3 linked regions of the Bythopirellula goksoeyrii genome follow. The protein of the gene in region 1 binds, or shares a complex with, the protein of each later gene. Links are inferred from orthologs where the notes say so. Each region holds a gene or a part of one and is shown in the gene's direction. Other genes may lie near its edges. The genes, in order: accD, accB and Pr1d_RS01820.

What was found.
Region 2: the proteins of accD (region 1) and accB are in contact, whole or in part, in a solved structure (PDB 8UXZ), measured with the Escherichia coli proteins. The link is inferred for Bythopirellula goksoeyrii from one-to-one orthologs.
Region 3: the proteins of accD (region 1) and Pr1d_RS01820 are in contact, whole or in part, in a solved structure (PDB 8UXZ), measured with the Escherichia coli proteins. The link is inferred for Bythopirellula goksoeyrii from one-to-one orthologs.

What each region holds. Positions count from the first base shown.
Region 1 is NZ_CP042913.1:635,759-638,725, forward strand. The notes cover bases 74-2,883. They hold accD (acetyl-CoA carboxylase, carboxyltransferase subunit beta), read left to right. Parts: upstream 74-957; coding sequence 958-1,809; downstream 1,810-2,883. Other genes in these bases: rpe (ribulose-phosphate 3-epimerase), read left to right, coding at 74-92; Pr1d_RS02500 (histidine phosphatase family protein), read left to right, coding at 154-753; Pr1d_RS02510 (DOMON domain-containing protein), read right to left, coding at 1,882-2,553; Pr1d_RS02515 (CAAX prenyl protease-related protein), read right to left, coding at 2,731-2,883. Outside these bases: more of rpe, read left to right, coding at 1-73; more of Pr1d_RS02515, read right to left, coding at 2,884-2,967.
Region 2 is NZ_CP042913.1:4,731,629-4,734,756, reverse strand. What follows is about bases 155-3,125. They hold accB (acetyl-CoA carboxylase biotin carboxyl carrier protein), read left to right. Parts: upstream 155-1,378; coding sequence 1,379-1,873; downstream 1,874-3,125. Other genes in these bases: accC (acetyl-CoA carboxylase biotin carboxylase subunit), read left to right, coding at 1,942-3,125; Pr1d_RS18610 (M24 family metallopeptidase), read left to right, coding at 189-1,280. In the rest of the region: Pr1d_RS18615 (6-pyruvoyl trahydropterin synthase family protein), read right to left, coding at 1-13; more of accC, read left to right, coding at 3,126-3,128. UniProt on the Escherichia coli protein: This protein is a component of the acetyl coenzyme A carboxylase complex; first, biotin carboxylase catalyzes the carboxylation of the carrier protein and then the transcarboxylase transfers the carboxyl group to form malonyl-CoA.
Region 3 is NZ_CP042913.1:459,137-462,267, forward strand. Bases 27-3,000 are described here. They hold Pr1d_RS01820 (acetyl-CoA carboxylase carboxyltransferase subunit alpha), read left to right. Parts: upstream 27-1,005; coding sequence 1,006-1,995; downstream 1,996-3,000. Other genes in these bases: Pr1d_RS01815 (serine/threonine protein kinase), read left to right, coding at 94-987; Pr1d_RS01825 (BNR-4 repeat-containing protein), read right to left, coding at 2,216-3,000. In the rest of the region: more of Pr1d_RS01825, read right to left, coding at 3,001-3,131. UniProt on the Escherichia coli protein: Component of the acetyl coenzyme A carboxylase (ACC) complex. First, biotin carboxylase catalyzes the carboxylation of biotin on its carrier protein (BCCP) and then the CO(2) group is transferred by the carboxyltransferase to acetyl-CoA to form malonyl-CoA.

The sequences.
Region 1 (2,967 bases):
AGATGTTTGTCACAGGCTCGGCCATTTTCCGCACACCCGATTACGCAGCAAGTCTCGTTGAACTGCAGCGATTGGCCCAAGTGAATCGCTAACATACACAGTCAAACGGTAAAACCAACCAAGAACTACCACACGGTAAACTACCAAAGAACTATGCTAAACATCTTACTCATACGAACTGGACAGACGGATTACGACACACAAGGTCGAATCCAAGGGACCATCGATCTCCCCTTAAGTGATGAAGGGCGCCAGAAGGTGGCTGGACTTGCAGGAGAGCTGAGTCAGATCCCTGTGGAAGCGATCTTTGCGGGTCCCGGCGTGGCGACGCAGCAGACGGCCGAGTTGGTTGCGGATTTTCTGAATCAGAAAGTGAAATCGAACAAAAACCTTAGGAATCTTGATCTGGGTTTGTGGCAGGGAATGCTCATCGCCGACGTAAAGAGCAACCAGCCGAAGGTGTATCGCAAATGGTTGGAGAATCCCGAGACGGTCTGCCCCCCTGAGGGAGAAACCCTGCAAGCAGCTCAGGAAAGATTGCAGGACGTAGTCGCCAAACTGAGCAAGAAACACAAGGAGGGGACCGTCGCATTTGTGGTTCCAGAGCCGCTGGCAAGCATACTTGTTCACGTGTTGCGGGACGCCGACTTTGGCAATCTTTGGCAGTCCTGTTGCCAGTCTCGCCCAGCCTGGGAGTTGATCCCCGCACCCCAGCCCCTGGCAATCGCAGGCAGTACGCCGAGCGCAGAGTAAGCACCTTCGGAGCAGGCCAACCGACACCTCGGCGTCCTCATAGGAATGCACAAAGTTGGGGAGGCAGGAAACTCGAATTTATTGGTCATTGGGCATTGGACATTCAGGCCTCGGCATGGTTAGCAAATGTCACCCTTGGTATACTAGTCTGACTATCGGAAAAGAATAGCAAACCCCTCTGGTATCGACCGAGAACCTGCCAGCATGGCAACCGGCGAAACAAAAATGGCGAAAGAACAGGCGAAGCCGGCTCGGGAGAAGCGCGGAGTCCCCAGTGGACTGTGGCTCAGTTGCGAAGATTGCGGAGCGATGATCTTCCGCAAAGAGTGTGAACGGCTGATGAACGTTTGCCCGGAGTGTGGTTTCCACATGTATCTGAGTGCGCGGGGTCGCATCGAAGCCGTTCTCGATGCCGGCACTTTCGAGGAATGGGATGCCGATCTCAGCCCCACCGATCCGCTCGGCTTTGAAGACAAGAAAAAATACAGCGACCGAATTGTTGCAGAACAAAAGCGCACCGGCCTCCGCGATGCTGCCCTCACCGGCACCGGGATGGTCCGGGCACGACGAGTGGCGTTTGGCGTCACCGACTCGGCGTTCATCATGGGAAGCATGGGATCGGTCGTGGGAGAGAAACTCACGCGACTCGTGGAACGTGCAACGGCGGAACGCCTTCCGTTGATTATTATCAGCGGATCGGGGGGTGGGGCGCGGATGCACGAGGGGATTTATTCGCTCATGCAGATGGCAAAAGTCTCTGCCGCACTGGCCCGCTATGACGAAGCCCAAGGGCTCTTTATCTCTGTGCTCACGAACCCCACGATGGGTGGCGTGGCGGCGAGTTTTGCATCGCTAGGCGATATCATCTTCGCTGAGCCGAAAGCGCTGATTGGCTTCGCGGGGCCGCGAACCATTAAAGCCACGATTCGCATTGAACTCCCCAAGGGATTTCAGACCAGCGAGTTCCTACTCGAACATGGGTACATCGACCGGATCGTCGAGCGGTCGGATCTCAAGAGTGAGATCGCTCGAATTATTGACTATTGTGGCAAGTGATCTTCTTGGCCGGAGGACCACGTCCTCCGGGATCAATCCCGGACGGCGTGGCCGTCCGGCTGAGGGAGAGTATCACTCCACCAATATCGCTTCAGCCCAGCAGCTGGGGTCTTCTTCATAAGGAAACTCGGGACCGCTTGAGAAGGTTTGCAGACCCTGTTCGCGATCCAAGAGAGCGTACGTAAATCCCAACCGGGGCGAACCGACGGGGTCAAAGCCATAGAGGGCCACCACCGGTGCAAAGGCTGACAGCTCGTAGCCTGATTTGGTTACCTTCGCTTTCACCTGCAGCTCGCGGGGGCGAATCGGGCGGGCATTTTCGCGAGCTCGATTGATCAGCAACTGATCTGCCACCGGTTCTTCGGCCGTGTGCCCCCCTCCGCGTGGCAGGAAGGTATAGCGATGGCAATAACGGCTGGCTCGATGCACATTGGTCGTCGCACGGGTATCGACCCACACCTGCAGCCCATCGCTGTCTTCGAGGCGCGAATCCCGGCACCAGGGGAGTTGGCTCTTTCCTTCGACACGAACCCACCAGGCTAAACCCTGCGAGCTCCATCCCATCCGCACCTCGGCCAGTTGGCGCTGGCCATCAAGTTCCGCAAGCATGGGGAGCGCATATTTCTCGTCCAACGAAACTCCTGCAGCACTCCATAGGGGTTCGCAGCGATGGATCTCGACAGCGAAGCGAAACAGAAACCGCGGCGGAATGAGCGACGAGTCGGGGGTGATTGAGTTGGGCATGGTGTTTTGTGATATTTAATGTTACTGAAAACTTCGAGGCAGTCGAATTGAGTTGAGCCGTTTGGGTGAGTAGGGGAGTGAGTAAGTGAAAGGTGAGTAGGTGAGTAGGTGAGTAGGTAGTGCTAGAAACCCACTCACTTACTCACTTACTCACTTACTCACTTACTCACTCCCCCTCTACATCAACTGCCATTGGTCGAATAGCACGACGTAAATCCCCAGCAACAGGTTTGTCACTCCATGGGCGACCACGCAGTCCCAGATGTTGCGGGTGCGGAGCATTAGCCAGGTAATCATACTGAACCATACCGCCGCGGCAAACAGTTCCCCCATATGCATCATCATGGGGACCAGCGTACCAACCAGCAAGGCGGTGGCATCGGCTTCGCCAAATGGCACCTTCCACCACTGTTG
Region 2 (3,128 bases), 4.1 Mb from region 1 along the record:
TGACTCGAAACATGGATGAAGGCCCTTTTATTTATACTTAGCGGAGGTGCTAGCCTAACATATTGGCCGCGATATGCATACGAGTCTGCCACAGTCGCTCTTGCCACAGAATGCAGAGTGCCCGATATTGGGCACAGCAAGATCATCGCCAAAAAGAACATTCGAATAGATCGCCGAGACTCGACCCGATGTCCAACTATGCCCAACGCCGCAGCAAAATTGCGAGAGAACTTCGCAAAGAGGGTACCGACGCCCTGTTGGTGACCAACTTTGTAAATGTGACCTATCTGACAGGGTTCACGGGTGACGATAGCTACCTGCTCATAACTCCGAAGCATGGGATCCTCATTAGTGACGAGCGTTACACGACTCAAATTAGCGAAGAGTGCCCCGACTTGGAGACAGAGATTCGGGGCCCGGGAGTGCAGATGCTCCCCTGGGTTGCCAAGATACTTACCAAGGCCAAGGTGAAGCGGCTCTCTGTCGAAGCATCTTCGATGACGCTCGAACTTCACGCAGGGTTAGAAAAGGAAGTGCCCGGGTGTGAATTGGTCCCCTGTACAGGATGGGTTGAAGAACTGCGTTTGATCAAGGACCGCACCGAAATCGACCGTACCCGCACCGCCTGTGACCAGGCACGGCGCGCGTTTGAAGTGGTACGTGCTAGCCTGCGGCCCGAAATGACCGAATTGGAGGTCGCGACCGAGCTGGAATACCAGGCACGCCGCTTTGGCGGGAAATGCATGAGTTTTCCCTCCATCGTGGCAGTTGGCTACCGGTCAGCACTTCCTCACGCTAGTCCTACCAACCAGCGATTGAGCGAGGCGGACTTCACCTTGATCGATTGGGGGGTGAACGAGGGCCTGTACATGAGCGACTTGACCCGTGTGTTAGTGACCGGTAAACTCTTGCCTAAATTACGCAAAATCTACGAAGTGGTGTTGAAGGCCCAAATGGCCGCTATCGCTGCGATTCGACCGGGGGTCACCTGCGAGGCTGTCGATAAAGTTGCCCGCACGATCATTGACAAGGCGGGTTACGGCAAGCAGTTTGGGCATGGTCTGGGCCATGGAACGGGGTTGGAAATCCATGAGGCTCCAAGGTTGGCCCAAGGTCAATCGAGGGTGTTGGCGGCGGGCATGATTGTGACCGTTGAGCCAGGTATTTATCTCGAAGGTTGGGGTGGAGTGCGGATCGAGGATGATATCCTCGTCACCCGAGAGGGGCATGAAGTCTTGACCTCCGTGCCAAAGCAAATAGAAGAATGTGTGGTTGGTTGACCGCTCGCTTGCCTTACAACCGATCGCCATAAAGGAAATTACCGATGGCTGGTCGGTCAGGGAAACGCACCCACAAAAAGGACAGCAGGAGACGTGACATGAGTAATGGAGGATCCGGATCGAGCGATGTATTCGATGTTCGCAAAGTGCGACGACTTGTCGAATTAATGAACGAGCACGAATTAGCTGAGGTTGACCTGCGACAAGGAGACCAGCGGATTCGTCTTCGCCGCGGTCAGGAACCGGTGGTCACGGTGGGAGGCGCCTCGGTGCCACTTGCTCCAACGCCAGCTCCAACAGCAGTTCCAGCAGCCGATAGTACTCCACAGGCCGTTGCGGCCGAAGAGGCTAATGTCGCTTATGTGACCAGCCCCATGGTTGGTACCTTCTACGTTGCTTCGAGCCCCGAATCGCCGGCACTCGTGAGTGTGGGTGACTCTGTTGGGTCAGATACTGTCGTTTGCATCATCGAGGCCATGAAGGTGTTCAACGAAATCCCCGCTGAATGTTCCGGTAAGTTATTGGCCCGCCTTGTAGAGAATGGCGACCCGGTCGAATACGGTCAGAAGCTGTTCAAGGTTCAGCGCGGCTAGCTCACCCCAGTCACTTTATTTCTCCTACCACTTGAAGTAGGTTTTTTCCTTCGCTCCCGCTCTCCGCCATGTATCAAAGAATCCTTATAGCCAACCGGGGAGAAATCGCATTACGAGTGATCCGTGCATGCAAGGAGTTGGGCATCGAAACGGTTGCCATCTATAGCGAAGGGGATCGAGGTGCCCACTATCTTGATTTGGCCGATGAAGCCTACTGCGTCGGCCCCCCGCGTGCCGTTGACAGTTATCTGCGAATTGCCAACGTAATCAGTGCTGCCGAGGTCGGCAACGTGCAAGCCATTCATCCAGGTTACGGGTTTCTCTCAGAGAACGCTCATTTCAACGAAATCTGTCGTAGTTGCAACATAGATTTCATTGGTCCCAATCCCGAGGCGATGGCGAAGCTTGGCGATAAGAACGAGGCCCGCAAACTGGCCATGCAGGCTGAGGTGCCAGTCGTGCCGGGGAGCGACGGAATCGTTGAATCAGTAGACGACGCGTTGCACTTTTCCCACGAGGTAGGTTTCCCCGTGTTGATTAAGGCGGTCGCTGGTGGTGGTGGACGTGGCATGCGGGTCGCAGCCAACGACCTTGCTCTCAAGACTGCCTTCAATCAAGCCAAATCAGAAGCCGAAGCAGCCTTTGGCAATGGTGATGTTTATCTTGAGAAGTACATCGAACAACCGCACCACGTCGAAGTTCAGGTGCTTGCTGATCACCACGGCAACGTTGTGCATCTCTGGGAGCGTGATTGCTCTGTGCAGCGACGCCACCAAAAACTGATCGAAGAAAGCCCCAGCACAAGCGTTGATCAAGAAACCCGTAATGCGATGTGCAACTCGGCTCGGCGCTTGATTTCTGAAGCAGATTACACCAACGCTGCTACCGTGGAGTTTATTGTCGACAAGGAAGGCAACTACTATTTCATTGAAGTAAACGCCCGTATCCAAGTTGAGCATCCCGTTACTGAGATGGTCACAGGGATTGACTTGATCAAGCAGCAGATTTTGATCGCCTCGGGTGAGAAACTTTCTATGAGCCAGGAGGATATTGTGCAATCTGGTGCCGCTATCGAGTGCCGCATTAACGCCGAGGATCCTCGCAACAATTTCCGTCCCTCACCGGGAAAAATTGAGCGGTTGATCGTTCCTGGCGGTTTTGGCGTGAGATTTGATTCTCACGTCTACAGCGGATATGTGGTCCCCCCCTACTACGACTCGATGATCGGTAAACTGATTGTGCATCAGCCTACTCG
Region 3 (3,131 bases), 180 kb from region 1 along the record:
GAAACACTCTTTCGCCGACTCACTGTTGTGACTAGACTGGCACTTTCTAGCAAGTGTTCCTGCAGTAATCCTCAAGCCGCAAATAGAGAATTCATGGCATCTGCCGGTAAAGAATTTGTTGGCCCTTACAGGCTGTTTTATTTAATCCGAGCCGGGGCGATGTTCGAGATTTGGGCGGTGAAGCCGATTGGCAAAGACGAGCCATTTGCCATGAAGTGGCTCCCCCCAGGGCCAAAACATACGCGCCAATCCTCTGGAGAGTTGAAGCACGAATACAATGTTGGCAAGACGTTGGATCATCCTTCAGTGATCAAGACCCTTGATTTCGGTACAGAGAAAAAAGACGGTACCTACCTGATCATGGAACTGTTCAAGACCCCCAACCTCAAGCAGCAGATCCATGATGGCGTCGAGCAGCTTCATTGGAGACTGGAAGAGATTCTTGGAGCAGCCGCTCTTTCGGTCGAGTACATGCACAAGCAGGGTTGGACCCATCGCGATATCAAGCCCGATAATTTTCTCGTCAGCGATGAAAATGAAGTACGTTTGATCGATTTCACTTTGGCCAGGAAGATCAAGACAGGAATCTCGAAGCTGTTCGGCAACAAGGCGCCGGTGCAAGGAACTTATAGCTACATGGCCCCCGAGCAGATCCGCGGCAAGGAAGTTGACGAGCGGGCCGACATCTATAGTTTTGGCTGCATGGTGTACGAATTGATGACCGGGAAGCTACCCTACACGGCCAGCAGTTCCACCGAACTTTTGAACAAGCATCTCAAGGCACGCCCGCAACCAATAAGCATGCTGCAGAAGAATGTGCAACCAGAGTTCGCCAATCTGGTGCATCGTATGCTCGAAAAGGACCCCAATGATCGCCCCGATACCCTGATGGAGTTCTACCGCGAACTCAAAGCAGGTCGCTGCTTCCATATCAAGCCAAAAAAGCCCGTAGAAAAGCCGCCGAAAGATCACGACGAAGGCGTCTGATCGCGGTATAATCCAACCATGCCAGGATACGACTTCCGACTACCGTTTGAGCAACCCATCTTCGAACTGCAAGAGCAGATCGATACGCTCGAAGCCAACGAAACAAACTCGCCCGAGCTGCGCGAGCGGATTCGGGAATTACGCAAGCAACTCACCGAAACAACCAAGGCGATCTACAACCATCTCGATCCCTGGGAAACCGTCCAGGTGGCCCGCCACAAGGAGCGTCCCAAGTTCACCGACTACCTCGACTTGGTATTCGATGAGTTTGTAGAACTCCACGGCGACCGGTTCTTTGGAGACGATCGTGCCCTTCGCACCGGTTTTGCCAAATTGGACGAATACAAGGTCCTCGTCGTCGGCCACGAGAAGGGAAAAACGCTCAAAGAGCGGAACGAGTGCTATTTTGGCTGTGCCCATCCTGAGGGCTACCGCAAGGCGATGGAAAAGATGAATCTGGCCGCGAAATACGGCCTGCCAATCATTGCAATGATCGACACCCCCGGTGCCTATCCGGGCATTGGAGCCGAAGAACGCGGTCAGGCGATGGTGATCGCCCAGAGCATGATGGAAATGTCGCGATTCAAAACTCCGATTATTTGCGTTGTGATCGGCGAAGGAGGCTCCGGCGGGGCACTGGGAATCGGCGTAGGAGATCGCGTCGCGATTTTGCAACACGCTTATTATTCGGTTATCAGCCCCGAGGGTTGTGCCGGAATCTTGTGGAAAAGTCATAACTACGCCGAGCAAGCAGCCCAGGCGTTGCGGATCACTTCCAAGCATCTGAGTGAAATGAAAGTCGTCGACGATGTGATCGAAGAACCCTTAGGTGGAGCCCACCGCGATCATCACCAGATGGCGGGCCGGATGAAGGTTTATCTTTTGAAAACCCTCCGCGAACTTCTGCGAAAGCCAACCGACAATCTGCTTGCCGAGCGCTATGAAAAGTTTCGCCGCATCGGACCGTTTCTAGAGACTCCGCCAGCCGTTGGCGAGCCGGTTGCATAACCTTGGGCGAGCCGGATTTGTCAGCATCCGACACCTTAGGCGAGCCGGATGCGTCAGCTTCCGGTAGGGTAGCAGTAGAGAGAATCCTGACATCAGAGCATCTACCACGAACGTCCGATAATCACTGTTATGTTCGTTTTAGAGGTGTTTTTCCTCGGGAATTGGCATGGGTCAGCTTAAACCGCCACCCTTTTCAATTGTATCAGAAGTCACTTGGCAGCTACTCTAAACTCACACGCTCAGGCCGTGCATTGTCTGCCTTCATGGACCTCGGCAAGGCGAAAACGGCGCCCTCTTGGTTGCAAAAGTAAAGTGTTGAAGACGAGGGTTTTCGGCCATGGCCATCAGCCCAGAGGGCATAAAAATCAGGGTGGACGTTTACGGGACGGCGAACGTAATCGTGGTTTCGTGCGCTGCGGTGAGTAAGTAAAGTCTGCATCTCCCAGTGGTGGCCTAAATCGCGGGAAATCCACTGGACGATCTCGCCCCCCGGGTTGTAGGGTTGAGGTCCCCTTTCAGTCGGGGCAATGATCTGCCAGATTCCAGCTTTGCTCAGCCACAACGACCCCATGTCGTAATTATTGTCGGAATGCATTGCCTCTTGAATATCCCAATCGCTACCAGTCCAACGTGCCGTATTCCAAATTCTCGGGTCGTTCTGGGGTCCCGATTCGTAGCCTGCACTGGTCAGAAACAGGATGATTGGTCTGTCGTTTTCATCATACCGGATGTCTTTCAGATAGACGTTCAATCCTTCGGACTCGTAGTCATTAACAAGTGCGACGTTGGCCGAATCGGTTAGCGGCACCTGCACTCGATCTCCTGCGATCGATTGCCAGGATTTTCCAAAATCGGGGGTTTCAAGGTAATACAGGTTAGTACGCCAATTAAGCCCCTTCCCGTGAGGGTGGTAATTGAACGCCGAGCCTACTTTTTCTCTTCCAATTGCACTGATCTGATAGTGTCCTTCCTCAATCGCTGCCAACCGCTGCAACGGGTTCCAGGTGAATCCATCCGAACTGCTCATGAAACATAGAGTTCTTGCCGCTGGAGATTGGTATTTGGTGAAGAAGCAGGCAAACCCACGCTTCGTATCATGCCAAGCCTGCATGTAGGAGAAGTTCGAAATTTCAACC